Regions from separate parts of the Halopseudomonas maritima genome, predicted to be linked through region 2. Evidence: predicted binding sites of a transcription regulator. Region 2 holds the regulator's gene; each other region holds the start of a gene.

Region 1 (10,009 bases), 520 kb from region 2:
CGCGAGTGGAGCTTCAAGGAGCGCCTGCGGGGTGAGAAGGACACCCTGGGGCTGTATCTGACCGGTCACCCGATTGACGAGTACGAGCGTGAAATTCGCCGCTTTGCTCGCCAGCGTATTCTCGATTTGAAGCCTTCGCGTGATAGCCAGACCATTGCCGGCCTGGTGTTTGATCTGCGTGTAATGAAGAACAAACGCGGCGACAAGGTGGGCTTTGTCACCCTGGATGATCGCTCGGCGCGGATTGAAGTATCGCTGTTCTCCGAAGCCTATCTGGCGGCCCAGGCGCTGCTGCAGAAGGACGCCTTGCTGGTGGTTGAGGGCGAGGTGGCGGTGGATGACTTTTCCGGTGGCATGCGGGTGCGTGCCAAGCGCGTGATGAGTTTGGAAGACGCACGCACTGGTTTGCTGGACAGTGTGCGTATCAACATCGACAGCGCGCAGCACGGCGAAGATGCGCTCAACCGCATGGCCGGTCTGCTCAAGCAGTACCGTGGCGGTTGCCCGGTGACTATTGAGTACCAACGCGCTGACGCGGCAGCCTTGCTGCGCCTGGGGGATGACTGGAAGGTAGAGCCGGCTGACGACCTGTTGCAGGGGCTGCGTGACCAGTTGGGCAAAGACAGCGTCTCCTTGCACTATAGATAGCGCAAAGCCGGATGCTCGACGGGCGCCCGGCAATCCCGTAAGGTTATTTGCGACACTTTTTTGGATGCCCACGTTGGGCGCAAGCGGATGATGGATGCCTATGAGCAACAGCCAGAAATACTTGGAGTTTGAACAGCCGATCGCCGACCTGCAGGCCAAAATCGAAGAGCTGCGTCTGGTCGGCAGTGACAACGCGCTGAACATCACCGAAGAAATCAGCCGGCTGCAGGAGAAGAGCAAGTCCCTGACCGAGAGCATCTTCGGCAACCTGAGCAGCTGGCAGGTCGCGCAAATGTCGCGCCACCCGCAGCGCCCCTACACGCTGGATTACATTCGCCACATCTTTACCGACTTTGAAGAGCTGCACGGTGATCGCCACTTTGCTGACGACGCCGCTATTGTGGGCGGTATTGCTCGTCTGGACGGCCGCGCGGTCATGGTCATTGGTCACCAGAAAGGCCGTGACGTAAAGGAAAAGGTGCGCCGCAACTTCGGCATGCCCAAGCCTGAAGGCTACCGCAAGGCCTGCCGCCTGATGGAGATGGCCGAGCGCTTCAAAATGCCGATCGTCACCTTCATCGACACCCCCGGCGCCTACCCGGGTATTGACGCTGAAGAGCGCGGCCAGAGCGAAGCCATTGCCTGGAACCTGCAGGTGATGTCGCGTCTGAAGACACCGATCATCGCTACCGTTATCGGTGAAGGCGGTTCCGGCGGTGCGCTGGCCATCGGTGTTTGCGACCACCTGATGATGCTGCAGTACTCTACCTACTCGGTTATTTCGCCTGAAGGCTGTGCGTCGATTCTCTGGAAGAGCGCCGAGAAAGCCGCCGACGCGGCTGCCGCCATGGGTATCACCGCTGAGCGTCTGAAAGAGCTTGGCCTGGTGGATACGCTGATCCCCGAGCCACTGGGCGGCGCACAGCGCGCACCTCAGGAAACGGCCGAGCGCATCAAACAGCAGTTGCTGACCCAGCTGGCCAAGCTGGATGCCCATTCCAGTGATGAGCTGCTCGACGCCCGCTATCAGCGTCTGATGTCCTTCGGTATTCAGTGAACCCGCAGGGGCTGCTGGCGCAGCTCGGCCCCTGCATGGGCGCCCCGGCCTGGTGGCTGGGGTTGTCCGGCGGCCTGGATTCGATGGTTCTGCTGGAGCTGCTCAGCCAGGCCCGCCAACTCTCTGCTATTCCCCCGCTTCACGCCATTCATGTTCATCACGGATTGCATCCCGAGGCTGACGCCTGGGCGGCGCACTGCCAGCGTGCCTGCGATGCGCGCGGTGTGCCGCTGACGGTGGTGCGTGTGCAGGTGGGGCAGGGTGCGAGTATCGAGGAGGCGGCGCGTGATGCCCGCTACGCGGCTTTTGCTGAGGTGCTGGCACCCGGCGCCGAGTTGCTGCTGGCGCATCACCGCGATGATCAACTGGAAACGGTGATGTTTCGGCTGATGCGCGGCACCGGTGTGCGCGGGTTAAGCGGCATGCCAGCGCGCCGTGCGCTGGGTGCTGGCTGGCTGTCGCGCCCGCTGCTCGGCTGGCGGCGCAGTGAGCTGGAGGCTTGGGCTCGGCAGCGGGGGCTGGACTGGATTGAAGACCCGGCCAATGCCGATGAGCGCTTTGCGCGCACAGCCCTGCGCCACCGGGTTTTGCCGGGGTTGCGCCACGAGTGGCCGCAGCTGGATCGCAGCCTGTTGCGACTGGCCGAGCATGCCGAGGAGGCTAGCGCCTTGCTGGATGAGCTGGCGCTGGATGATCTGCAGCTGGTGGTAGATGTCAGTGCTGATCCGTGGCTGGCCTGCTGGTCGAGGCTGTTGCTGGCTCCGCTACTGAGCTTGTCGGCCGCTAGGCAACGAAATCTGCTACGCAGCTGGCTGCGCCAGCAGGCGGTGCGCATGCCGGATCAACGTCAGTTGCTGCAGATACAGCAGCAACTGGCTGCCGGCGCTGATGCGCAGCCGCAGCTGACACTCGATGGCTGCGCTCTGTACCGTTCGTCAGATCGTCTTTGGCTGGTTCCGGCGCAGTGGGCGCCGGCGCGCAGCGAGCAGGCTTTGTTGCCGCTGCGCGGGGAGCTGGCGCTGACGGGTAACGGCGCGCTGTCTTGTCGACCGCAGGCGGGTGGTTTACGTGACCCGGGCTCCGCGGGTTGGCAGGTGCGTTATCGTCAGGGCGGGGAGCAGATCAAACTGGCCGGGCGGCCGACTCAGTCAGTAAAACAGCTGCTGCAGGAGGCTCATATTCCTGTCTGGCTGCGCCCGTCAGTACCGTTGCTATACTCTGGCGGCGAGCTGGTGTCGGTGGCTGGGCGCTGGAACGCGGAGCGGGCTTTGGTCGAGGGTGCAGGCAATGGTTTTACGGTCAGTTGGAAGCCGGTTTCGGATTGAGCAAGCGGGGGCTGTCTGGTATCCTGACTTCCCATCTTGTCGAGACTTTGGCTGGCCGTTCAGGTCGCCGCTGACTCCCTTCGAATTCCTCGCGGTGCAAGCCGCTTAACTGTTCAATCTATGGGTTTTTCATGACGCGCTACATCTTCGTCACGGGTGGTGTTGTTTCTTCTTTGGGCAAGGGCATTGCATCGGCATCCCTCGCGGCGATCCTCGAGGCACGCGGTTTGAAGGTCACCATGCTCAAGCTGGATCCTTATATCAACGTGGATCCGGGCACCATGAGCCCCTTCCAGCACGGCGAAGTCTTTGTAACCCACGATGGCGCCGAGACTGACCTTGATCTGGGCCATTACGAGCGTTTCGTCAACGCCACCATGAGCCAGAACAACAACTTCACCACCGGCCGCGTCTACGCCGACGTGCTGCGTAAAGAACGCCGCGGTGATTATCTGGGCGCGACCATTCAGGTCATCCCGCATATCACCGACGAGATCAAGAGCCGCATCATCAAGGGTGCTGGCGATGCCGACGTGGCGCTGGTCGAGATCGGCGGTACCGTGGGTGACATCGAATCCCAGCCGTTCCTTGAGGCTATCCGCCAGCTGCGAGTAGAAGTGGGTGCCAAGCGCGCCATGCTGATGCACCTGACACTGGTGCCCTACATTGCTACCGCTGGCGAGACCAAGACCAAGCCGACCCAGCACTCGGTGAAGGAGCTGCGCTCCATCGGCCTGCAGCCTGACGTGCTGATCTGCCGCTCCGACCATCCGATCGATCTGTCCTCACGCCGCAAGATCGCGCTGTTCACCAACGTGGAAGAGCGTGCGGTTATCGGTCTGGAAGACGTTGATACCATTTATCGCATTCCCTCCGTACTGCACGCCCAGGGCCTGGACGACTTCGTTGTCGAGCGCTTTGGTCTGGAGTGCGGTTCGGCTGATCTGGCCGAATGGGAGCGCGTGGTCGATGCCAAGCTCAACCCTGAGCACGAAGTCACCATCGCTATGGTCGGCAAGTACATGGAGCTGCTGGATGCCTACAAGTCGCTGATCGAAGCGCTCAGCCATGCCGGTATTCAGGCGCGCACCAAGGTTAATGTGCGTTATATCGACTCCGAAGACATCGAGCAGCAGGGCCTGTCGCTGCTGGACGGCGTAGACGCCGTGCTGGTGCCGGGCGGCTTCGGCTCCCGTGGTGTTGAAGGCAAGATTGCCGCGGTGCGTTACGCCCGCGAGAACAAGATTCCCTACCTGGGCATCTGCCTGGGCATGCAGGTGGCCGTCATCGAGTACGCCCGCAACGTGCTGGGCTGGAACGATGCCAACTCCACCGAGTTCGACAAGACCTCCGGTCACCCGGTTGTCGGTCTGATCACCGAGTGGCAGGACGCATCCGGTGAAACCGAGCTGCGCACGGAGGCCTCTGATCTGGGCGGCACCATGCGTCTGGGCGCTCAGGAGTGCTCGCTGGAGCCGGGTTCCAAGGCCCACGCCTGCTACGGCAAGGACGTGATCGTCGAGCGTCACCGTCACCGCTACGAGGTCAACAACAACCTGCTGCCCGATCTGCAGGCCGGCGGGCTGCAAATCTCCGGTCGCTCCGGTGACGGCGCGCTGGTCGAGGTGGTCGAAGTGGGTGATCACCCGTGGTTTGTGGCGTGTCAGTTCCACCCGGAATTTACCTCCACGCCCCGGTACGGCCACCCGCTGTTCAGCGGCTTTATCGGTGCGGCGCTCAAGCAGCGCGGCTAAGCCCAGACAAACGTCCAGACAAGAGGCTGGTTCATGACACAGAAAATCGTGCGCGTTGGCGATATCGAAATGGCCAACGACAAACCTTTCGTGCTGTTCGGCGGGATGAACGTACTGGAGTCCCGTGATCTGGCCATGCAGATCTGTGAACGCTACGTCGAAGTGACCGAGCAGCTGGGTATCCCCTATGTGTTCAAGGCCAGCTTCGACAAGGCCAACCGTTCCTCGATCAACTCCTTCCGTGGCCCCGGCCTGGACGAGGGGCTGAAGATCTTTGAAGAGGTTAAGCGCACCTTCAACGTGCCGGTGATCACCGATGTGCACGAGCCCCATCAGGCTGCGCCGGTTGCCGAAGTCTGTGACATTATCCAGCTGCCGGCCTTCCTGTCCCGGCAGACTGATCTGGTTGTGGCCATGGCCAAGACCAATGCCGTGATCAACATCAAGAAGGCCCAGTTCCTCGCGCCGCAGGAAATGAAGCACATCCTCACCAAGTGTGAAGAGGCGGGCAATGACCGTCTGGTGCTGTGCGAGCGCGGTTCCTCCTTCGGCTATAACAACCTGGTCGTCGACATGCTCGGCTTCGGCATCATGAAGCAGTTCGAGTACCCGGTATTCTTCGACGTGACCCACGCCCTGCAGATGCCGGGTGGCCGCAGTGACTCGGCCGGCGGTCGTCGTGCCCAGGTTACCGATCTGGCCAAGGCAGGCATGAGCCAGGGCTTGGCCGGTCTCTTCCTTGAAGCACACCCTGATCCTGACAACGCCAAGTGCGATGGCCCCTGTGCCCTGCGCCTGGACAAGCTGGAGCCGTTCCTTGCCCAGTTGAAGTCGCTTGATGAGCTGATCAAGAGCTTCCCGACGCTGGAAACGGCTTGAGCCGCTACCGCTTTCACCCGATTGACTCGACATACGGAGCTAGCAAGTAAAGATGGCAAAAATCATTGATATCAAGGGACGTGAGGTTCTGGACTCGCGCGGCAATCCGACCGTTGAAGCGGACGTGATTCTGGAAGGCGGCATCATGGGCAGCGCCTGCGCACCCTCCGGCGCCTCCACCGGTTCGCGCGAAGCGCTGGAGCTGCGTGATGGCGACAAGAGCCGTTATCTGGGCAAGGGCGTGCTCAAGGCTGTTGCCAATATCAATGGCCCCATCCGCGAGCTGCTGGTTGGTCGTGATGCGACTGCTCAGGCTGAGCTGGACCGCGCCATGATCGAGCTGGACGGTACCGAGAACAAGGCTACGCTGGGCGCCAACGCCATCCTGGCTGTTTCCCTGGCTGCTGCCAAGGCCGCTGCTCAGGCCAAGGGCGTGCCGCTGTACGCGCACATTGCCGATCTGAACGGCACCCCCGGCGTTTACTCCATGCCGGTGCCGATGATGAACATCATCAACGGTGGTGAGCACGCCGACAACAACGTCGACATTCAGGAGTTCATGGTTCAGCCGGTTGGCGCCAAGAACTTCGCCGACGCGCTGCGTATGGGCGCTGAAATTTTCCACCACCTCAAAGCGGTTCTGAAGGCCCGTGGCCTGAACACTGCCGTGGGTGATGAAGGTGGCTTTGCGCCGAACCTTGCGTCCAACGAAGACGCACTGGCCGCCATCGCCGAAGCCGTTGCCAACGCCGGTTACACCCTGGGTGACGACGTTACGCTGGCACTGGACTGCGCTTCCTCCGAGTTCTACAAGGACGGCAACTACGATCTGGCTGGCGAAGGCAAGGTATTCGATGCTGCCGGTTTTGCTGACTATCTGGCGGGCCTGACCCAGCGCTACCCGATCATCTCCATCGAAGATGGCATGGACGAGTCCGACTGGGCTGGCTGGAAAGTCCTGACCGACAAGATTGGCGAGAAGGTACAGCTGGTTGGCGACGATCTGTTTGTGACCAACACCAAGATTCTCAAGCGCGGTATCGACGAGCAGATCGGCAACTCCATCCTGATCAAGTTCAACCAGATCGGCTCGCTCACCGAGACCCTGGAAGCGATCCAGATGGCCAAGGCTGCCGGCTTTACTGCCGTCATCTCGCACCGTTCTGGCGAGACCGAAGACAGCACCATCGCCGACCTGGCTGTGGGTACCGCTGCCGGTCAGATCAAGACGGGTTCGCTGTGCCGTTCCGACCGCGTTTCCAAGTACAACCAGCTGCTGCGTATCGAAGAGCAACTGGCTGGCAAGGCGCCCTACAAGGGTCGCGCCGAGTTCCGCGGCTGATCGCTCTGGCGGGTTACGCGCACGCGTACCCGCCGTTCCTCAACGGGAGCACCCGGCTTGAAATGGCTCTGGCTGATTACGCTGTCACTGTTGGCGGCACTGCAATACCGGCTTTGGGTTGGTGAGGGCAGTCTTGCCCATGTGTCGCAGCTCAAGCAGCAGATCGCCGCGCAAGCGCGCGAGAACGAGCAACTGCTGGAGCGTAACCGCGTGCTGACCGCTGAGGTCATCGAACTCAAGCAGGGGCTTGAGACCGTTGAAGAGCGTGCCCGCCGTGAGCTGGGTATGGTCAAAGAGGGTGAAACCCTGTTCCAATTGAGCGAGCCATGAGCGCCGCTACACCTGATTTCTGGGTAGTTCTGCCCGCCGCCGGCGTCGGCGCGCGCATGCAGGCAGATCGCCCCAAGCAATACCTTCTCTGGGGTCAACGCACCCTGATTGAACACACACTGGCCTGCTTCCTGGACCAACCGGGGCTGCGCGGGTTGGTGGTTTCCCTGTCTGCTGATGATGGCTGGTGGCCAACGCTGCCCTGCGCCCGGGATGGGCGTATTGCCCGTGCTGTCGGTGGGCGCGAGCGCGCCGATTCGGTGCTCAACGGCCTTATCGCACTGCGTGAGCTGGGTGCGGCCGATGACGATTGGGTGCTGGTGCACGATGCGGCCCGCCCCAATCTCACCGATGGCGACCTGCACAAGCTGCTGAGTACGCTGGCAAGTGATCCGGTCGGCGGCTTGCTGGCGGTACCGGTGCGCGACACCCTCAAGCAGATCGGCCCAGATGGGCGGGTTACGGCAACGCCGGACCGCAGCCAGTTCTGGCAGGCCTATACCCCGCAGATGTTTCGTCTCGGCCCCTTGCAGCAGGCGCTTAGCGCCGCGCTGGCAGCGGGTGCGCTGATTACCGATGAGGCTTCTGCCATGGAGTGGGCGGGGCAGGCGCCGTTGTTGGTTGAGGGGCGGGCTGATAATTTGAAGATTACTCGTCCTGAGGATCTGGAGTGGTTGCGTCAGCGGGATTGCTGATCCTGCTTGCCAGCGATTGAGCTGGCTTCCTTGCGTGGTATCGACGCCTTTCGGGCACAGCATGCTGTGCCCCTACGCCAATCTCGCGAATCTGCGCTGGCCCCCTCGCAGGGACGCGATATATCGCGTCCGCACCCTCGCTCTACTCCGTGCATAACCGATGCACGGCCACGGCATGCCGTGGCCCTACGCCCGCAGGCGTCGGCACCGCCTGCGACCTCCTGTGCCACGTATGCCCAAAGAACACCCACCCGTAGGGACGCGACATGTCGCGTCCGCAATAGACAATACCGCGTGCAGGCCACTCCTAGCGCCGTGATCGCAGACCGTTGGTCGTGCCTGTCTGTTTGCAATTGACCGATACCATGTGAATAAATATGCTGTACGTATATACAGTGTTTTGCTGAGGTTTTCATGGGCGCGGTGGTTGCACTTGATCGGTTGCTGGAGACGCGTCGTGTCTGGCGTGGGCGGCAGCGGAGTGAGCCGGTGGCTGAGCAGCCGACCGGGCATGCGGCGCTGGATGCGTTGTTGCCCGGTGGTGGCTGGCAGCTGGCGGCGCTGAACGAGATTCTGCTGGGCGCGCCCGGCAGTGGCGAATTGCAGTTGCTCTGGCCGCTGCTGGCGCGCTTGACCCAGGCGGGGGAGCGGGTGGTGCTGGTGGGGGCGCCGGCGATTCCCTTTGCGCCGGCCTGGCAGGCGGCGGGGGTGATGCTGGCACAGGTGTCGCTGCTGCAGGTCAGTGGTGCTGAGCGGCTATGGGCGGCAGAGCAGTGTCTGCGCTCGGGCAGCTGCGGCGCTGTGCTGTGCTGGCCGGAGCAGGTTGATGACCGCGCCCTGCGGCGCTTGCAGGTGGCGGCTGACAGCGGCCAGACCCTGGCTTTTGTGCTGCGTGATCGGCGCGCTGCAGACAACCCGTCGCCAGCGCCCTTGAGGCTGCTGCAGGAGCGCCAGCCCAGGCAGTGGCGGGTGCTCAAGTGCCGGGGCGGGGTGGCGCCGGTGCGGTCTGTGCCGGTTTCGCTGTGAGGCTGCCATGCGCTGGCTTTGCATTCTCTTTCCCCAGTTGGCACTGGATGCGGTGCTACGCAGCCGTGACGATCCAACGGCGCCGTTGGCGCTGCTCAGCGGGCCGCCGCAGCGGCGTGTGTTGCAGGCAGTCAATGAGTCGGCGCGTGCACAGGGACTACGTTCGGGGCAGAGTCTGACCCAGGCACGGACGCTGCTGGAATCCTTTGATACGGTTGAACACGACCCGGCGCAGACCGAGTATTGGCAGCAGTTTTTGGCCAGTTGGGCCTATGGTTTCAGCGGCCATGTGAGTTTGGATTTCCCGCGCACTCTGTTGCTGGAGGTGGCCTCCAGCCTGCGTCTGTTCGGCCCCTGGCCTGAGCTTGAACAACGCCTGCGCGCCGAGCTGCAGGCGCTGGGCTTTCAGCACCGGCTGGTGCTGGCGCCCAACCCCTTGGCAGCGCGGGTGCTGGCCAACGTGGCAGACGGTTTGGCGGTAGACGAGCTGGCGCTACCGGCCGAGCTGCAGCGTTTGCCGGTGGCGCGCAGTGGCCTGCCGGGCGAGCTAATTGAGAGCTTGCAGCGCATGGGCTTGCGCCGCCTGCAGCAGGTGCTGGAGCTACCGCGTGACGGGCTGGCCAAGCGTTTTCCGCCGCAGTTGCTGGCACATCTTGATCAGTTGCAGGGGCATCATCCGCTGGCGCTGAGTTGTTATCAGCCACCGGATCATTTTCGCCAGCGCATCGAGTTCAACTTTGATGTCGAGTCGAATACCTCGCTGCTGTTTCCGTTACGGCGTTTGATTGGCGATCTGGCGACCTTTCTGGCCGGGCGGGACTGTGGCGTGCAGCGCTTTGTGCTGCAACTGGAGCACCGCCGCCAGCCGGCCAGTGAGGTGTCGGTCGGTTTGTTGGGCGCAGAGCGTGACGGCGAGCGGCTGTTTGAATTGGCGCGGGGGCGGCTGGAGCGGT
Region 2 (10,009 bases):
AGGTTCTTTGCGCCCCAACTGCCGGTAATCAGCTTTCCCGACTGGGAGACGCTGCCCTACGACCGCTTCTCGCCACACCAGGACATTATCTCCCAGCGCCTGAAAACCCTGTTTCAACTGCCAACGATTGGCCAGGGCATCCTTGTGGTACCCATGACCACCGTCCTGCACCGCTTACCGCCGCGGGCATTTCTCGGCGGCTCGGTGCTCCTTATGGAAGTAGGCCAGCGGCTGGATATCGAGCAGATGCGCTTGAATCTGGACGCCGCCGGCTACCGCTGCGTCGATACCGTCTACGAGCATGGCGACTACGCCGTTCGCGGCGCTCTGCTGGATCTGTTTCCGATGGGCAGCAACCTGCCCTACCGCATCGACCTGTTCGATGAAGAAATCGAAACACTGCGCACCTTCGACCCCGAAAGCCAACGTTCAATCGACAAGGTAGAGCAGATTCACCTGCTGCCGGCCAAGGAGTTTCCGCTCGACAAGTCGGCCCTGACGGGGTTTCGTGCGCGCTTTCGCGAGCGCTTTGAGGTCGACCACCGGCGCTGCCCGCTGTATCAGGATCTGAGCGAAGGCCTGGTGCCACCCGGCATCGAGTACTACCTGCCGCTGTTCTTTGATGAGCTGGCCAGCCTCCTCGATTACCTGCCGGACAACACCCGTCTGTTTACCCTGCCCGGCATCGAGCAGAGCGCCGAGCATTTCTGGCAAGACGTGCGCACCCGCCACAGCGAACAGGGCGTGGACCCCACTCGCCCGCTGCTGCCTCCCGCCGAGCTGTTTCTGCCGGTCGAAGAGGTGTTTGCTCAGCTCAAGCGCCAGCCTCGCATCGTTTGCCACCAGGACCGCCCGGATGAGCCACAGGCCAACGTCTTTGACTGCCCGGCAGCGCCGGAGCTGGCCATCGATAACAAGCTGGAAAACCCGCTATCGGCACTGCAACGCTTTTTGCAACAACACCCGGGCCGCACCCTGTTTGTCGCTGAAACCGCCGGCCGCCGGGAAGCACTGACCGAACTGCTGGCACGCATTCAACTCAAGCCCACCGCCGTCGACAGCTGGCCCGAATTCACTGCCAGCAAAACGCCGGTAGCGATCACCATCGCCCCGCTGGACCAGGGCATGCAGATCAACAGCGCGGGCGTAGCGCTGATCGCCGAGAGCCAACTATTCGGTCAGCGTGTTATGCAGCGCCGGCGCCGGGGCAAGGCCACCGACCTTGGCGACGCGGTCATTCGCAACCTGACCGAGCTGCGCGAGGGCGCACCCGTGGTCCACATTGACCACGGCGTGGGCCGCTATCTGGGGCTGACCAACCTCACCGTGGAAGACCAGCAGGCCGAGTTTTTGGTGCTTGAATACGCGGACGAAGCCAAGCTGTACGTCCCGGTTGCCAACCTGCACCTGATTGCCCGCTACTCCGGTAGCGATGACGACAATGCACCGCTGCACCGACTGGGCTCAGACCAATGGCAAAGAGCCCGCCGCAAAGCCGCGGAGAAAGTCCGTGACGTGGCTGCGGAACTTCTCGATGTCTACGCCCGCCGCGCCGCACGCCAGGGCTTCAGCTTTGCCAACCCCGAGCAGGACTACCAGAGCTTCGCCGACGACTTCCCGTTCGAGGAAACCGCTGACCAGGCCGCCGCCATCGAGGCCGTATTCAGCGACATGACCAGCGCCCAGCCGATGGATCGCCTGGTCTGCGGCGATGTTGGCTTCGGCAAGACCGAAGTCGCCATGCGCGCTGCCTTCCTCGCGGTGCACAGCGGCAAGCAGGTGGCTGTGCTGGTGCCCACCACCCTGCTCGCCCAGCAGCACTACAACAGCTTCAAGGACCGCTTTGCCAACTGGCCGGTCCGCGTCGAAGTGATGTCACGCTTCAAGTCTGCCAAAGAGGTCAAAGCCGCCGCCGCCGAGCTGGCCGAGGGCAAGGTCGACATCATGATCGGCACCCACAAGCTGCTGCAGGGCGACGTGCAGTTTCAGGACCTGGGGCTGGTTATCATCGACGAAGAGCACCGCTTCGGCGTGCGCCAGAAAGAGGCGCTCAAGGCGCTACGCAGCGAAGTAGACGTGCTGACTCTCACGGCCACGCCTATTCCACGCACCCTGAACATGTCCTTCTCGGGCATGCGCGACCTGTCGATCATTGCCACCCCGCCGGCGCGCCGCCTGTCGGTCAAGACCTTTGTCATGGCGCAGCAAAAGCCGGTGGTCAAGGAAGCCATCCTGCGCGAGCTGCTGCGCGGCGGTCAGGTCTATTACCTGCACAACGAGGTAGAGACCATCGAGAAGTGCGCCGCCGACCTGGCCGAGCTGGTGCCAGAAGCCCGTATCGGCATCAGCCACGGCCAGATGCCGGAACGGGCGCTCGAGCAGGTGATGCGAGACTTCTACCACCGCCGCTTCAATATTCTGGTGACCAGCACGATCATCGAAACCGGTATCGATGTTCCCAGTGCCAACACCATCATCATCGAGCGCGCCGACAAGTTTGGTCTGGCACAGCTGCACCAATTGCGCGGCCGCGTCGGTCGCAGCCACCACCAGGCCTACGCCTACCTGCTGACTCCAGAGGGCCGCAAGGTCACCAGTGACGCGGAGAAACGGCTGGAAGCCATTGCCGCAGCGCAAGACCTGGGCGCCGGCTTTACCCTGGCGACCCACGATCTGGAGATTCGCGGCGCCGGCGAGCTGCTCGGCGAAGGCCAAAGTGGCCAGATTCAGGCCGTTGGCTTCACCCTTTACATGGAAATGCTCGAGCGCGCGGTCAAGGCTATCAAGCAGGGCAAACAACCCGAGCTAGAACAACCACTGGGCGGCGGCACCGACATCAACCTGCGTCTGCCGGCGCTAATCCCCGAGGACTACCTGCCGGATGTGCACGCGCGCCTGATTCTCTACAAACGCATCGCCAACGCAACCGACGACGAGGCACTGAAAGACCTGCAGGTAGAAATGATCGACCGTTTCGGCCTGCTACCCGAGCAGGTCAAGACGCTGTTCCGCATCACCGCACTCAAACTACACTGCGAACCGCTGGGTATCAGCAAGATCGACGTAGGCGCCGAACACGGCCGCATCGAGTTTGCCGCCGACACCAGCATCGACCCGATGATTCTGGTGCGCATGATTCAGGACAGCCCGCAACGCTACCGACTTGAAGGCGCCACGGTATTTCGCTTCAATGCCCCCATGGGCAATGCCGAATTGCGCCTGAACACCGTCGAGGCGCTAATCGAGCGCCTGACAGATACCCCGGCTAACACCACCCCACAAGGCAAAGGAAAACGCCCATGAAACAGTTGAGCAACGCGCTCGGCCTGCTACTGCTGAGCACCCTGCTCGCCGTCGCCCCACTGGCACAGGCAGAAGACTACCTGGTTGAGGTGGTCTTCTTCGGACAACCCTCGGCACCGCTGGTGCAGGGCACTCCGCCAGACCTGGATTGGGACGCCAACGCGATTGACCTGGCATCAACCGCCCGCCCCGACGTCCGCAGCATCGACAAGACCCGCTACCGCCTGGATGAGCAGGCGCGCAAACTGGAGCAGAGCGGATATCAAATCTACCTGCATCAGGCCTGGACTCAACCGCTGGACAACGAACTGGTGGTGGCCCTGCACCGCGGCCGGGCGGACAACGGCATCTATCCGGTTCAAGGGTTGGTGCGCCTGAGCCAGGACAACCTGACCGAGCTGCAAGTGGCTTTCTGGCGTAATCGCCCGACCGCCGAGCTGGGACTGCAAGCCGCCACGTCGGTGATCTCCGAGCAGTTGCACCAGACCCGTGCTTTGCGCGTGAACGAAGTGCATTACCTCGACCATCAAAGCCTCGGCATGCTGGTGACCATCAGCCGCTGAGCAATACCGCCGGCGGCTTAGCCTGCCGGCGCCACCACCTCGCGCAGTACAGCCCGCACCTGCTGCATGCCAGCCTTCACCACCGCCTCGATAGCGGCCATGGTGATCACCTCACTCGATTTGCCCGCCGCCGGATTGACCACCAGCGCCAGACAGGCGTAAGCCAGCCCAAGTTCCCTGGCCAGGGCCGCTTCCGGCATACCGGTCATGCCAACCAGGTCAGCGCCATCACGCTCCAGCCTGCGGATCTCCGCTGCCGTTTCCAATCGCGGCCCCTGAGTTGCTGCATACACGCCACCGTCACGACAATCGACCCCCTGAGCCGCAGCTGCCGCTAGCAGACGCGTTCGCAGTTCAGCGTCGTAGGGGTCGGCAAAGTCCACGTGCACCACCTCTTCCAGGCCGTCCTCGTAAAACGAGGAAGGTCGACCCCAGGTGTAATCGATCAGTTGATCGGGGACACAAAAGCGACCGGTAGGCAGATCAGCGTGGATACCACCGACCGCGTTGACCGCAACGATGCGACTAACGCCCGCCTCGCGCAGGGCCCACAGGTTGGCCCGGTAGTTCACCCGGTGCGGCGGGATGGTATGCGGGTGGCCGTGTCGCGCCAGAAAGCACACCGGCTGACCAGCCAACTCACCCTGCACCAGCGGCGCAGAGGTATCGCCCCAAGGCGTGTGCGGCCGGCTTTCGCCGGTCAAACGCAACCCTTGCAGCTGACTCAGGCCGGTACCGCCAATGACGCCCCACAACCCGCTCATGCCTCACTCTCCTGGCTGGCGCGACGATCAGCCTGCGGCGCACCCTGACTGGGCTCGTCGGCCTGCTGCGCGCGGCGCAGCTCGAGGGCATCCGGCAGGTGCAGGGTAGATGTCGGAAAGGCAACCTGTGCCTCGTGCCCTTCGATGATGCCAAGAATCTTCAACAGCACATCTTCCTTGACCCGGTGAAACTCCGCCCACACAGGCGTGGTAAAGCAATAGATAAAGAAGTCCACCGACGAGGGCGCACAACGATCAAAGAACACCATCAGCGTCTGGTCCTGATCGATGTCTTCGTGCCCCTGCAACATCTGCCGTACATCCGCAACGATCTGCTCCATACGGTCAATGTCCGCATAGCGGATGCCAATATGCTCGTAGATACGTCGATGGCTCATACGTGAAGGGTTTTCCACCACGATGTTGTTGAAAATCGCGTTGGGAATATACAGCGGACGCTTGTCAAAGGTGCGGATGCGGGTCAGCCGCCAGCCGATATGCTCAACGGTGCCTTCGATGTTGCGGTCCGGTGAACGCACCCAGTTACCGACCACAAAGGGTCGATCCAGATAGACCATCAGGCCGCCGAAGAAGTTGGCCAGCAGATCTTTGGCGGCAAAGCCCACCGCCAGACCACCAATCCCGCCAAACGCCAGCACACCGGAGATGCTGTAACCCAGTGATTGCAGTATCACCAGCACCGCGGTAATAACCACCGAGGCTCGCAGCAGCTTGCCTACGGCGCTGACTGTGGTCTGGTCGGCCGGCTTGGCGCGATAGCGCGGGTCCACCAGGCGCCGCTCAATCTGTCGCATCAAACGCAGCAGGAACCAGGCCAGCAGTACAATCAGCAATACCCGCTGAATCTGATCAAGCACCTGCTCCAGCGCCTGATCCATCTGCACGGCAGTGATGCGGGCAGCCCACATCAACCCCATACTCCAGATCATCACCCAGGCCGGACGCCGCGCCGCATCTACCAGCGCATCGTCCCAGATATTACGGGTGCGCTCGGCGCGGCGCTGTATATGATCGAGCACACGCTTGGCGATATAAGCCAGCACCAGGGCCGAAAACACCACGGCAAAGACCTGGTAAATCCAGTACTCACCAATCAACGGTAGCTGCTCTATCTGCTCTGGCAGCTGTTCCAGTAAGTCATTCAAACCAGCTCAAACTCCTTTAATACAGAGACCGCGGCGCGCCACTGTGGCGTAGCGCGGTAGTCAGACATAACAGGTTGACGCGCAAGCATGCGCGCAATGCGCTCAGGCGCCTGCAGCCCAATTCGCTGGGCGTGCACCAGACCCTCTTCAGCCGCGGCCCGATCGTTGCAGATCAGCAGCATGTCGCCGCCGGCAGCCTGAGCCGCATCTATACGCTCGGGGATGCCCCCCACGGCATGCGCGCCGGCCATGGTCAGATCATCACTGAAGATCACACCGTCAAAGCCCAGCTCCGCGCGCAAAATCTCCTGCAGCCAACGCGAGGAAAACCCGGCCGGCAAACTGTCGACCTGCGAGTAAACCACGTGGGCCGGCATGATGCCGTCCAGCTTGCCAGCGAGCCGAGCGAACGGCACCAGGTCGCTGCGCCGAATCTCATCAAGCGAGCGCTCGTCCACCGGCAACGCAAAGTGGGAGTCGGCCTCGGCCCAGCCGTGACCGGGAAAGTGTTTACCGGTTGCGGCCATGCCAGCACTGCGCAAGCCCTCAAGATAGGCTGTCGCCAGCCGCGTAACCCGCTCCGGATCACCGCCCAGCGAACGGTTGCCAATCACCTGGCTGCGGCCATGGTCCAAATCCAGCACCGGGGCAAAACTGATGTCGATGCCGCACGCCAGCATTTCGGTGGCCATTACCCAGGCCGCCGTACGCGCCACGGTGTCAGCATGCTCATCGGACACCGCCGCCACGTCCGCCAACGCCGGCAAACGCAACACATCACGGCGCAGGCGCTGTACCCGCCCCCCCTCCTGATCGATAGCAATCAGCATGTCCGGACGCTCAGCGCGGATGGCGCGCACCAGCTCACTGACCTGCTGCGGTGACTCGGTGTTGCGGGCAAACAGAATTAGGCCGGCCACCTCGGGTTGACGCAACAACTGCCGATCCTCCGCCTGCAGCCACAGGCCGGGCAGATCCAGCATCAATGCACCCTGTTTCAATGCGAACTCTCCTGACGAAATACGCGATAACGCCTGCCTGCTGCCACCATGGCGCTGCTCTCAGGCGTCTATCTGGACCAAGCAACCGACCGGCGTACAAGCGAACAGTTCCACCATGTCTTCGTTGCGCATCCGTACGCAACCATGAGACAGCGGGCGACCCATCGGCTGATCATCACCGGTACCGTGTATATAGATGTAGCGTCGCTGCGAATCGACACTGCCGCCGCGGTTGAAACCAGGCTCCTCACCGCACAACCAGAGAATGCGGCTGAGAATCCAATCACGCTGCGCGAAGGCTGCAGCGAGCTCAGCAGACCAAACCTCACCGGTTGGCCGCCGGCCAATAAACACCGCGCCCAACGGCTGACCTTCGCCAATGCGCGCGCGCACCCGGTGCAGGCCACGAGGCGTGCAGCCCGAGCCCTCAGCTTCACCCGCGCCGTTGAGCGCCGTAGATACCGGATAGCGGCACACCGGCTGACCATCGACAAAACCGACGAGCTGCTGATCAGAAAGGGAAATATGGATATGGTCGAGCTGCATGTCACCTCCAACGCTGCGCACACCATAGCGGACGGCGCAGCCAAGGTAAATGCAGCTAAATCAGACGGCCTCGGCCTGCTGCCCTGCTACCGCACTGTCGGCGCGCATACCGGCGGCCAGGAACGGCACCATCAGGCGCAATACGCTATCAACCGGACGCGGCTCACCCAGCTCAGCCTCGGCGATGGCACGCAGCGCCTTCATGCTGGACATGGTGAAAGCGGCACTACCGAGCATGAAATGCACGCGCCAGAACAGCTCCTGTGGTGGGATTCCGGGTACAGCACCGACAACCAGTCCCATATAGCGCTGGAACACCTTGCCGTACACCTCGCTCAGATACTTGCGCAAATGCCCCTGACTCTGACTGAAGGCAAGCCCCAACAAACGCATGAATGTCGCCAAATCATTGCCGCTGCGCGGCTTGACCGCCAGCGCCTGATCGACCAGCATCTCAAGCAGGGTTTCGAGGCTTTGTGTGCTGTCTCCACGCTGCTCGCGCTGATCCAGCTCACGCTCCAGGCTGCTGACAAAAGGGTCAAGAAAACGCACAAAGACCGCTTGAATCAGCGCCTTCTTGGACCCGAAGTGGTAATTGACCGCAGCCAGGTTGACCCCGGCCTTGCTGGTGATCAAGCGCAGCGAGGTTTCGGCAAACCCCTTCTCTGCGAACAGTTGCTCAGCGGCATCCAGTATGCGCTTGACGGTATCAGACTGCGCCATGCGTCCCCCACAGATAGCAAACGATTGGTTACAAACAAGTGTTTCAAACATACGTTTAAAACATTAGACCGTCAACCCTGCTACCCCGCCATACGGCGCAGCGCGTACCTCCCCGCTCATCAGCCCGCTCCTCACCCGCAACGCCCAAGCAACCAGGAAAATCAGCCAATGGGGTTGTCGCGACCAAACAACTGTATATAATCCCAGATACTGGATAAAAACACAGGCACCCTTCCATGCAGAAGCTAACCGCACGACAACAGCAGGTTCTGGCCTTCATCAAGGAGTACATGGACGGCAACGGGTACCCACCTACCCGCGTCGACATAGCCAAGACACTGGGCTTCAAATCCCCCAACGCCGCCGAAGATCACCTGCGCGCACTGGCACGCAAAGGCGCTATTGAAATGATCCCCGGCGCTTCCCGCGGCATTCGCCTGCCCGAGTCAGAAACTGACAACAGCGAAGGCCAGCTGCCCGTCATCGGCCGTGTCGCCGCAGGCGCTCCGGTTTTGGCGCTGGAGAACGTAGAGGATCATTGCCGCATTGATCCGGACTTCTTTCAGCCACGCGCCGACTACCTGCTGCGTGTTCAGGGAGAAAGTATGCGCGACATCGGCATTATGGATGGCGACCTGCTGGCAGTGCACCGCACCAGCGAAGCGCGCAACGGCCAGATCGTCGTGGCACGTATCGGCGAAGAAGTGACCGTAAAACGCTTTCAAAAGCAGGGCCGCAAGGTCTCGCTGATTGCCGAAAACCCGGACTTCAAACCAATCGAAGTCGACCTCACCGAACAGGACCTTACCATTGAAGGTTTAAGCGTCGGCGTTATCCGTCGCTGAGGAGCTGATCATGCAGTACGCCCGCACCGAACAACAGACCCTGACCCAGGCCGACCTGTTTCATAACGCCCTGATGGCCAGCCAACTCAAACACGAGCGCCTTGAGACCGCGTCCAGACAACCCGTCGAGGACATGGAAGGCAGCTATAGCGAGATGAGCCTGCAAGGCAGTGCGCGCCAGTGTCTGCAATGGCTTGCACCGGTACTGCGTGATCTGAGCACACGTAACAGCCGGCGCTGGCTGACACTGATCGACCCACCCGCAGCCGTCAGCCAGCAGTGGTTACGCGGTGCCAACCTTGACCCGCAGCGCATCATGATTGTGCGCTCCAAGTCCGGCATGGACACACTGACCCTATGCTGTGACCTGCTGAAGATGGGCGGCAGCCATACCGTGGTCAGCTGGCTCGACAAGGACAGCTGCATCGCGCCTCGGCTTGAGCGCGCCGCCCGCAGCGGTCACTGCCACAGCCTGAACGTGCATCTGGGCTGATACAAAGAAAAAGGCCAGCTTCTCAGCTGGCCTTTTTGTATCCCTTCGACGCTCAATGCAGAACCCGATCCTCCGGGATCAACTCGCCATCTTCGTCTTCATCGTCCACCATGTGCCCGGCCATTTGCATGCCGGCGCTGATCATGACCTTGGCGACTTCAATGTAGTTGCCTTGCAGATATTCGCGCGCATCGTCGGAGAACTCGATCACCAGCAGCGGCTCCCCTTCCTCGTCGGAGCGACGCAGCGCTACCTTGCCGTTGGCGAGTTCGACGATTTCCAGAAAGGGTGAGGACATGACGCGGTTCTCCTGTATGACAGCGGCGCAGTGTAACACAGCGCCACCCTCAGGGCATCCGCACTACCACTCCTGCATACCGTCACGGTATGCAGCCACGCGCTCGGACAGCGCTTGCAGAGCGTCCTGCGCATCGCTACTGCTCCACTCGGTGGCAGCAACCGCGCTACTCGCTATCAGCGACTGGGCGTTGCTGTCAGCCGGCACCGGCGGCGCTTGCAGGCGCTGCCAAGCACCGACTACGCCAGCCAGCCAGGTGCCCTTGCTATCCGCCAGCTCGGTCAACTCGGCCAATTCCGGGCCGGGA
Region 3 (10,009 bases), 960 kb from region 2:
GCGGGCCTCAGTGTCCAACTGGTCTATGCAGGTACGGGTGCTGCTGCGAGTCTGTTGTTTGCGTACGAACAGGTGCTGATGGCCTTGCGCTGCGACCTGTGGCAGGTGGGTAACCGTCAGCACCTGTCCGCGGGCGCCGAGCTGGCGCAGTAGTTGGCCGACGATCTCGGCGGTTGGCCCGCCGATGCCCACATCCACCTCATCAAATACCAGCGTGGGCACGCGGGATGTTTGCGCCGTTATCACCTGGATGCCGAGGCTGATACGTGACAGTTCGCCGCCGGAGGCGACCTTGGCCAGCGACTTGGCGGGTTGGCCCGGGTTGGCGCTGACCAAAAATTCAACATTCTCCAGGCCGGTGACCGGGTAGCTGTCAGCGTCCAGAGGGGTTAGTTGCAACTCAATGCGTCCGCCCGGCATGCCAAGGCGCTGAATCTCCTGGGTCACTGCCTTGGCCAGTTTGCTGGCGCCTTTGTTGCGCTGGGCCGAGAGCTTTTCGCTGAGCTGGCGATAGTGGGCTTGATAGGCGGTCAGTTCTTCCTGCAGGCGCTCGGCGTCGGCGGCCTGTTGCTGCTGGCCTTCGAGTTCGTCAATCAGTTGCTGCTGCAAAACCGGCAGTTCGGCCGGCTGAATGCGGTGCTTGCGGGCCAGCTCAAAGATCGCGCTCAGGCGCTCTTCTACATATTGCTGGCGCTCCGGGTCGGCCTCGAAGTGATCCAGATAGCGGGTCAGTTCGCCCACGGCCTCTTCAATCTGAATCTGGGCGCTGGCAATCAGGTCGCTGGCTTCGCCCAGTTGGCTGCTGTGATTCTTGAAGCCGTCAAGGCGCTGCAGGCTGGCGGTCAGGGCTTCGAGCACGCTGCCGGCATCGTTCTCGCTGCAGATGTTGATGACCTGTTGGCAGGAGTGCAGGATCTGGTCGGCGCTGGCCAGCTGGCGCTGCTCGTTTTCCAGTTCATCCAGTTCGCCATCCTGCAGGCTGAGGTTGTCCAGTTCGTCCAACTGGTAGGTCAGCAGTTGCTGGCGTGCGCTTTGCTCTTCGCTCTGGCGGCTGGCCTGCAACAGGGCTTTCTCGGTCTGGCGGCAGCGCTGTGCGGCGAGCTGAACTTGGCGCGCCAGTTCGCCGGCGCCGGCGTATTCGTCGAGCAGGCGGCGGTGGGTCTCTGTTTTCAGCAGCGACTGGTGTTCATGCTGGCTGTGAATGTCGATCAGCATTTCGCCCAGGGCGCGCAGATCCTGCTGGGGGCAGGGCGAGCCGTTGATGTAGCCGCGTGAGCGGCCCTCTGCGGTGATGACGCGACGCAGGATGACTTGCTCGTCGTCCTGCGTCAGGTCGCGTTCGTCCAGCCACTGACGGGCCTCCGGGATGTCGCTGATATCGAAGGTGGCAAGAATGTCCGCCTTGTCGCTGCCCGGACGCACGGCACCGCTGTCGGCGCGGTCGCCGAGGGTTAGGGCCAGGGCGTCGAGCATGATCGACTTGCCGGCGCCGGTTTCCCCGGTGATCACGCTCATGCCGCCGCCCAGATCCAGCTCCAGGTTGTCGACGATGGCGTAGTTGTTGACCGCGAGATGGACCAGCATGGCGCGTGCTCCTGTTGATTGTTCTGGTTGTTTATACAGTAGTTTTCCCGGTGTCTACAAGTCCTCTCAATCTGTCTTTTGATCTCCCCTTGAAGGTTGTGGGAATGGCCCCATATAGGTTGCCAGGCAATGCCAGCGACGCTGGCGGATCATCATTGACAGGCTGTGAGCCCAGTGCCGCAGCGCCATAACCCTATGACAGGAGAAAGACATGGCAGAGGAACAGAGACCGGATCTGCAGGATCAGGACGCGGCTACCGAGGCAGCCGTTGAAACGCCTGAGGGCGATCTTGCGGCGCGCGTGGCGAGTCTTGAAGAACAGCTTGCTGCCGCTCAGGATCAGGCTCTGCGGGCCGTCGCCGATGTGCAGAACGCCCGCCGCCGTGCCGAGCAGGACGTAGAAAAGGCGCACAAGTTTGCGCTTGAGCGCTTTGCCAATGACCTGCTGCCGATCGTCGACAGTCTGGAGCGTGGCCTGGAGCTGTCCAGTGCCGACGATGAAGCTATCAAGCCGATGCGCGAAGGTATCGAACTGACCCTGAAGATGTTCGCCGACACCCTGGCCCGCTTCCAGGTGGTGCCGGTCGTGCCCGAGGGTGAGCCCTTCAACCCGGAGCTGCATCAGGCCATGGCGATGGAAGAGAGCGCCGCCGTTGAAGCCAATACCGTGCTCAAGGTGTTCCAGAAGGGTTACACCCTGAGTGGTCGCCTGCTGCGCCCGGCCATGGTTGTGGTGAGCAAGGCTCCGGCCGCCGGCACTCAGTCGATTGACGAGCAGGCTTGAAATTGATTTTGCAGACCCCATCAAGGGTTCATGCACAGATAAACAGCGCCGCTGACTGAACGCGGCAGCCAGATTCGGAGAGAAGCATATGGGCAAGATTATCGGTATCGACCTGGGGACCACCAACTCCTGTGTCGCCATTTTGGAAAACGGTTCCGCCAAGGTTATCGAGAACGCCGAGGGTGCGCGCACCACGCCGTCCATCGTCGCCTACACCAACGACGGCGAAACCCTGGTTGGTCAGTCTGCCAAGCGTCAGGCGGTCACCAACCCGCAGAACACCCTGTACGCGGTCAAGCGTCTGATCGGTCGTCGGTTTGAAGAAGACGTCGTACAGAAAGACATCAAGCTGGTGCCGTACAAGATCGTCAAAGCCGACAATGGTGATGCCTGGGTTCAGGTAAACGACGAGAAGATGGCGCCGCCGCAGGTATCGGCCGAAGTGCTGAAGAAAATGAAGAAGACCGCCGAAGACTACCTCGGCGAGCCGGTCACCGAAGCGGTTATCACCGTGCCGGCCTACTTCAACGACAGCCAGCGTCAGGCCACCAAGGACGCCGGCCGCATCGCCGGTCTGGAAGTCAAGCGCATCATCAACGAGCCGACCGCAGCCGCTCTGGCCTACGGTATGGACAAGGCGCGTGGCGACTCCACCGTGGTCGTCTACGACCTGGGTGGCGGCACCTTCGACGTGTCCGTGATCGAAATTGCCGAAGTAGACGGTGAGCACCAGTTTGAAGTGCTGGCCACCAACGGTGACACCTTCCTGGGTGGTGAAGATTTCGACATGCGTCTGATCGACTACCTGGCAGACGAATTCAAGAAAGAGAACGGCGTTGATCTGCACAACGATCCGCTGGCGCTGCAGCGTCTGAAAGAAGCCGCTGAAAAGGCCAAGATCGAGCTGTCTTCCAGCCAGCAGACTGACGTTAACCTGCCGTACATCACTGCAGATGCGTCCGGTCCGAAGCACCTGAACGTCAAGGTGACTCGCGCCAAGCTGGAGTCGCTGGTTGAAGACCTGATCAAGCGCAGCATCGAGCCTTGCCGCATCGCTATGCAGGATGCTGGTCTGGACGTGTCCGAGATCAACGAAGTGATTCTGGTTGGTGGTCAGACCCGTATGCCGCTGGTGCAGAAGACCGTTGCCGAGTTCTTCAACAAAGAGCCGCGCAAAGACGTCAACCCGGACGAGGCGGTTGCCATTGGTGCTTCCATCCAGGGTGCGGTGCTGGCGGGTGACGTGAAAGACGTACTGCTGCTGGACGTGACCCCGCTGTCGCTGGGTATCGAAACCATGGGCGGCGTGATGACTGCGCTGATCGAGAAGAACACCACTATCCCGACCAAAAAGTCGCAGGTGTTCTCCACTGCTGACGACAACCAGACTGCCGTGACTATTCACGTGCTGCAGGGTGAGCGTAAGCAGGCGTCGCAGAACAAGTCGTTGGGCCGCTTTGACCTGGCCGACATTCCGCCGGCGCAGCGTGGCGTGCCGCAGATCGAAGTCAGCTTTGACATCGACGCCAACGGTATTCTGAACGTGTCTGCCAAAGACAAGGCGACTGGCAAAGAGCAGTCCATCGTGATCAAGGCGTCTTCCGGTCTGTCGGATGACGAAATCGACAAGATGGTGCGTGATGCCGAGGCCAATGCCGAGGAAGATCGCAAGTTCGAAGAGCTGGTGACCGTGCGCAACCAGGCCGATCAGCTGGTCCATGCCACGCGCAAGACGCTGAGCGAGGCGGGCGACAAGGCGACTGACGAAGAGAAGGCTGCCATTGAAACCGCGCTGAGCGATCTGGAAGCAGCGATCAAGACCGGTGAGAAGGAAGAGATCGAAGCCAAGATCAACGCGCTGTCTGAAGCGTCCGGCCCGCTGGTTCAGAAAATGTACGCCGAGCAGGCTCAGGCCGGTCAGGCTGAAGGTGCAGCGGCAGGCGCGGAGTCTGGTAACGACGCCGACGACGTGGTCGATGCCGAGTTCGAAGAGGTCAAGGACAACAAGTAAGTCCTTGATGAACCGGGCCGGGCGGTGCGTTGAACGTGCTGCCTGACCACTCTGCCAGGCAACGCGGGAGCTTCTCCCGCGTTGCCGTTTGTGCCGAGTGTCTCTCTGAGGGAAATCGAACACATGTCCAAGCGTGATTATTATGAAGTGCTGGGGGTCGAGAAGGGCGCCAGCGAGGCCGAGCTGAAAAAGGCCTATCGCCGTCTGGCGATGAAGTACCACCCTGACCGTAACCCGGATGACGAAAAGGCCGAAGAGAAGTTCAAGGAGGCCACCGAGGCCTACGAGATTCTGACTGACGCCAACAAGCGCGCCGCCTATGACCAGTACGGTCACGCCGGTGTGGACCCGAACATGGGTGCTGGTGGTGGTGGTTTCGGGGGCGGTAACTTCTCCGACATCTTCGGCGATGTCTTTGGTGACATCTTTGGTGGTGGCGGCCGGGGCGGCCGTTCCAGCGTGCAGCGCGGCAGTGACCTGCGTTACACCCTGGAGCTGGACCTGGAAGAGGCGGTACGTGGCACCTCGGTGACCATCCGTGTGCCGACTCTGGTTGGCTGTGAAACCTGCGATGGCAGCGGTGCCAAGAAAGGCACTACGCCGGTGACCTGTACCACCTGTGGCGGGCATGGCCAGGTGCGTATGCAGCAGGGCTTTTTCTCGGTGCAGCAGACCTGTCCGCGTTGTCATGGTACCGGCAAGATGATTACCGATCCGTGCAAGGACTGTCACGGCGAAGGTCGCGTAGAGAAGCAGAAGAATCTGTCGGTCAAGGTACCTGCCGGTGTTGATACCGGTGACCGCATTCGTCTGGCCGGTGAGGGTGAGGCGGGTGTCAACGGTGGTCCGGCGGGCGACCTGTATGTTGTCGTCTCGGTGCGCGAGCACAAGATCTTCCAGCGCGATGGCAAAAACCTTTACTGCGAAGTGCCGATCAGCTTTGTTGATGCCGCACTGGGTGGTGAGCTGGAAGTGCCGACGCTGGATGGCCGCGTCAAGCTGAAGATTCCGGAAGGGGCGCAGACTGGCAAGCTGTTCCGTCTGCGTGGCAAGGGCGTGACGCCGGTGCGTGGTGGTTCGCCTGGCGATCTGCTGTGCCGCGTTGTGGTCGAGACGCCGGTCAATCTGACCAAGCGTCAGCGCGAGCTGCTGGAAGAGCTGCGCCAGACCCTTGAGGAAGAGGGCTCCAGTCAGTCGCCGCGCGCCAAGAGCTGGTTTGATGGCGTGAAAAACTTCTTTGAAGACATGAAATTCTGAGTCAGGAGCGCAACATGAGACGTATTGCGGTAATTGGCGCAGCCGGGCGCATGGGCAAGATCCTGATCGAGGCGATTGGCCAGGTTGAAGGTGCTGCCCTGACCGCAGCCATTGAGCGCCCTGATAGTTCTCTGGTTGGTGCCGACGCGGGTGAGCTGGCGGGCGTTGGTCGCCTTGGCGTGGCGATTAGCGGTGATCTGGAGCAGGTGGTTGGCGACTTTGATGTGCTGATCGACTTTACCCATCCGACCACCACGCTGGTCAATCTGCAGGTCTGCCGTGCGGCGGGCAAGTCGATGGTGATTGGTACAACAGGCTTCTCTGAAGCAGAGAAGACGCTGCTGGCCGAGGCGGCCAAGGATATTTCCATTGTTTTTGCGCCCAACTTCAGTGTCGGGGTGAATCTCTGCCTCAAGCTGCTGGATATGGCGGCCCGCGTGATGGGTGATGATGCTGATATCGAGGTGATCGAAGCACACCATCGCCACAAGGTTGATGCGCCCTCCGGCACGGCCTTGCGTATGGGTGAGGTGGTTGCTGATGCGCTGGGCCGTGACCTGTCAAAGGTGGCCGTATATGGCCGTGAGGGGCAAACCGGCGCGCGTGATCCGCAGACCATTGGTTTTGCTACCGTGCGTGCTGGTGATGTGGTGGGCGATCACACGGTGCTCTTTGCGACCGAGGGCGAGCGTGTGGAGATTACCCATAAGGCCTCCAGTCGCATGACCTTTGCCAAGGGCGCGGTGCGCTCTGCTATGTGGCTGACGGATCGTGATCGAGGGCTGTTTGATATGCAGGATGTGCTGGGCCTGAAAGACTGAGGCATTGCTGCATGAAAAAAGGCACCGCAACGATCGTTGCGGTGCCTTTTTTGTGTGCGCAGGTTTTACTGGGTGCCGGCGCTGGCTTCGGTCAGGTTGGCCTTCTCGCGGGCCAGGTCGTCGAGGGCCTGGGTGTTTTTGCTCAGGTAGAACGCTGCAATGGTGGGAACCCAGTCGGCGTGATGGTTGATGAGTCGTGGCTGGATAAAGCTGTACTGCTTGTCCAGTTGGTCGAAGGTTGCCTTGTGCTCGGGCAGTAGCGACTTGAGTTCGCCTGAGCCGGTATTGATGCGGGCATCCAGCTCATCGAAAAGGCCTTCCTTGTTCGGTAAAAAGTAGACGCCGACGGAGCTGAACATGTTGTTTTGATAGAGCAGCAGGATGCGGTTGGTGTCGATGCTTTGGCGATGCAGTGCCTGCAGGTCCGCCGGCGCGTCGACTGTTTCGGCGTTATAGAGCTCTGCTGCGGCGTTTTCCAGCTTGCCGTGGGCCATCATGATGCGGTTGACCGTTGCCAGGCTGTAGTGGGCCTGGTCGTCGGGCATGGCTTCCAGTTCGCGGATCAGCGCTACAAAGTCGTTGTACAGCGGGCGCAGCGTTCTCTGGTCATCCATCTGCCGCAGCAGAGCGTCCATGCGGCGCAGGGCGCTGTTGTAGCTTTCCCGGTTGCCCGGCTCGCGCACGCGCTCGAAGAGGTTGTTGTCGATCAGCAGGTAGGTGCCTGCTTCAAAGCTCTCGCTGCGAAATTCGTGCAGTGCCTGCAGGCGCAGCGGGTCGGCGTGAGTGAGCGAGGCGATGAGCAGCAACGGCAGCACAAGGATGTGTTTCAAGTGCATTTGCATGTTAGGTGTCCCCAGGTCCTGTGTTGTTCTTGTTGTGTTTTCCAGGCGTCTGAAGCGCTCTGGTAACGGTCTTTGCCGTTTGTTCTGGGCTCCTGCCCGGTGGTCAACAACCCGTGTTTTAACACAGACGGCGGGGATAATGAAGATGCGCGGCGGGTGCGGCGACGGCCTGCAGGGCTCGTCTGCGGTGTGGATATTTCGGCCTCAAGCCGTTAAACTATTGCGCTAATCTGTCTATTCAGCGCGTATCTGACAATGCCTATTGCGAGCGGGATGTTGTGTTTACCACTTCATTCCCGCTTTTGTGCAGCCCGCGTTTGGTGAAACGTGTCAGTTCTTTCGGAGGTTTTCTTGTCCAAGCCAGCCATTCTCGCACTCGCCGACGGCAGTATTTTCCGTGGTGAGTCCATCGGCGCCGACGGTTCCAGCGTTGGCGAGGTCGTCTTCAATACGGCCATGACCGGTTACCAGGAGATCCTCACCGATCCTTCCTATGCGCGTCAAATCGTCACTCTTACCTACCCGCACATCGGCAACACCGGCGTTACGCCTGAGGACGTTGAGTCCGATAAGGTGCAGGCTGCCGGTCTGGTGATTCGCGACCTGCCTTTGCTGGCCAGCAACTGGCGCTGCAAGCAGACCCTTGATGATTACCTGCGTGAAAACGGCATTGTTGCCATCGCGGGTATCGATACGCGCCGCCTGACGCGCATTCTTCGCGAGAAAGGCTCCCAGAACGGCTGTCTGCTGGCAGGTGATGACATTTCCGAAGACAAGGCGCTGGAGCTGGCGCGCGGCTTCCCGGGCCTGAAAGGCATGGACCTGGCCAAGGAAGTGTCGGTCAAGCAGAGCTATGAGTGGCGCTCCAGTGTCTGGAACCTGGAAACCGACAGCCACCCTGAGCTGGCCGATGCCGAGCTGCCGCACCACGTTGTCGCTTTCGACTACGGCGTTAAGCACAACATTCTGCGCATGCTGGTCGCACGTGGCTGCCGCCTGACGGTGGTGCCGGCGCAGACGCCTGCTTCCGAGGTGCTGGCCCTGAACCCGGACGGCGTATTCCTGTCCAACGGCCCGGGCGACCCGGAGCCCTGCGACTACGCGATTGCCGCGATCAAGGAGATTCTGGAAACCGATATTCCGGTCTTCGGGATCTGTCTGGGCCACCAACTGCTGGCGCTGGCCTCCGGTGCCAAGACCGTGAAAATGGGTCACGGCCATCATGGTGCCAACCACCCGGTTCAGGATCTGGATACCGGTGTTGTGATGATCACCAGTCAGAACCACGGTTTTGCGGTTGACGAAACCAGTCTGCCGGCCACTCTGCGTCCGACTCACAAGTCGCTGTTCGACGGCACCCTGCAAGGTATCGAACGCACCGACAAGGCGGCCTTCAGCTTCCAGGGTCACCCTGAGGCGAGCCCTGGTCCGCACGACGTGGCACCGCTGTTCGACCGTTTCATCGACGCCATGAAAAAACGCGCCTGAACCCCGGTACACCCTAGGATTTGTAAACGACTATGCCAAAACGTACAGACATTAAAAGCATTCTGATCCTCGGCGCCGGCCCTATCGTCATCGGTCAGGCCTGTGAGTTCGACTACTCCGGCGCTCAGGCCTGTAAGGCCCTGAAAGAAGAAGGCTTCCGCGTCATCTTGGTCAACTCCAACCCGGCGACCATCATGACCGATCCGGCCATGGCCGACGCCACCTACATCGAACCGATCAAGTGGCAGACTGTTGCCAAGATTATCGAGAAGGAGCGTCCGGACGCGCTGCTGCCAACCATGGGCGGTCAAACTGCGCTGAACTGCGCGCTGGATCTGGAGAAGCACGGCGTACTGGAGCAGTACGGCGTGGAAATGATCGGCGCGAACGCCGATACCATCGACAAGGCCGAAGATCGCTCGCGCTTCGACAAGGCGATGAAGGCTATCGGTCTGGAGTGCCCGCGCTCCGGTATCGCGCACAGTATGGCCGAGGCGTATGGCGTCCTTGATCAGGTTGGCTTCCCGTGCATCATCCGTCCGTCCTTCACCATGGGTGGCACCGGTGGTGGTATTGCCTACAACCGTGAAGAGTTTGAAGAGATCTGCACCCGTGGTCTGGACCTGTCGCCGACCAACGAGCTGCTGATCGACGAGTCGCTGATCGGCTGGAAAGAGTATGAGATGGAAGTGGTCCGCGATAAAAAGGACAACTGCATCATCGTCTGCTCGATCGAAAACTTCGACCCGATGGGCGTGCACACGGGTGACTCCATCACCGTGGCGCCGGCCCAGACGCTGACCGACAAGGAATACCAGATCATGCGTAACGCCTCGCTGGCGGTGCTGCGTGAGATCGGCGTCGAGACAGGTGGCTCCAACGTGCAGTTCGGTATTTGCCCGAACACCGGCCGCATGGTGGTGATCGAGATGAACCCGCGGGTGTCCCGTTCCTCGGCGCTGGCCTCCAAGGCGACTGGTTTCCCGATCGCCAAGATCGCCGCCAAGCTGGCTGTTGGTTACACCCTGGACGAGCTGCAGAACGACATTACCGGTGGTCGCACCCCGGCGTCCTTCGAGCCGTCCATCGATTACGTGGTTACCAAGATTCCGCGTTTCGCCTTTGAAAAATTCCCCAACGCCGATGCGCGCCTGACGACTCAGATGAAGTCGGTGGGCGAGGTCATGGCGATCGGTCGCACCTTCCAGGAGTCCATGCAGAA

Evidence for each region. The regulator LexA, encoded in region 2, represses DNA repair genes until DNA is damaged. The targets are predictions, from matches to a motif close to CTGTNTNNNNANACAG.
Region 1: imuA (translesion DNA synthesis-associated protein ImuA) is a predicted target of LexA. The motif match lies at 8,411-8,426, and genes of this name have one in related genera.
Region 3: recN (DNA repair protein RecN) is a predicted target of LexA. The motif match lies at 1,608-1,623, and genes of this name have one in related genera.

The regions. Positions count from the first base shown of each region.
Region 1 is NZ_CP079801.1:2,945,642-2,955,650, forward strand. It holds gene dnaE (DNA polymerase III subunit alpha) at 1-648, shown strand, start outside; gene accA (acetyl-CoA carboxylase carboxyl transferase subunit alpha) at 749-1,705, shown strand; gene tilS (tRNA lysidine(34) synthetase TilS) at 1,702-3,030, shown strand; gene HV822_RS13640 (CTP synthase) at 3,162-4,784, shown strand; gene kdsA (3-deoxy-8-phosphooctulonate synthase) at 4,818-5,663, shown strand; gene eno (phosphopyruvate hydratase) at 5,716-7,005, shown strand; gene ftsB (cell division protein FtsB) at 7,063-7,335, shown strand; gene ispD (2-C-methyl-D-erythritol 4-phosphate cytidylyltransferase) at 7,332-8,030, shown strand; gene imuA (translesion DNA synthesis-associated protein ImuA) at 8,445-9,056, shown strand; gene HV822_RS13670 (Y-family DNA polymerase) at 9,064-10,009, shown strand, end outside.
Region 2 is NZ_CP079801.1:3,461,960-3,471,968, reverse strand. It holds gene mfd (transcription-repair coupling factor) at 1-3,303, shown strand, start outside; gene HV822_RS16055 (CsiV family protein) at 3,300-3,866, shown strand; gene HV822_RS16050 (S-methyl-5'-thioinosine phosphorylase) at 3,884-4,630, opposite strand; gene HV822_RS16045 (mechanosensitive ion channel family protein) at 4,627-5,796, opposite strand; gene nagZ (beta-N-acetylhexosaminidase) at 5,793-6,779, opposite strand; gene HV822_RS16035 (L,D-transpeptidase) at 6,858-7,343, opposite strand; gene HV822_RS16030 (TetR/AcrR family transcriptional regulator) at 7,404-8,066, opposite strand; gene lexA (transcriptional repressor LexA) at 8,303-8,911, shown strand; gene sulA (SOS-induced cell division inhibitor SulA) at 8,922-9,404, shown strand; gene HV822_RS16015 (hypothetical protein) at 9,457-9,702, opposite strand; gene HV822_RS16010 (DUF6586 family protein) at 9,766-10,009, opposite strand, start outside.
Region 3 is NZ_CP079801.1:2,505,678-2,515,686, forward strand. It holds gene recN (DNA repair protein RecN) at 1-1,584, opposite strand, end outside; gene grpE (nucleotide exchange factor GrpE) at 1,796-2,368, shown strand; gene dnaK (molecular chaperone DnaK) at 2,457-4,379, shown strand; gene dnaJ (molecular chaperone DnaJ) at 4,503-5,636, shown strand; gene dapB (4-hydroxy-tetrahydrodipicolinate reductase) at 5,651-6,457, shown strand; gene HV822_RS11545 (hypothetical protein) at 6,523-7,299, opposite strand; gene carA (glutamine-hydrolyzing carbamoyl-phosphate synthase small subunit) at 7,651-8,787, shown strand; gene carB (carbamoyl-phosphate synthase large subunit) at 8,820-10,009, shown strand, end outside.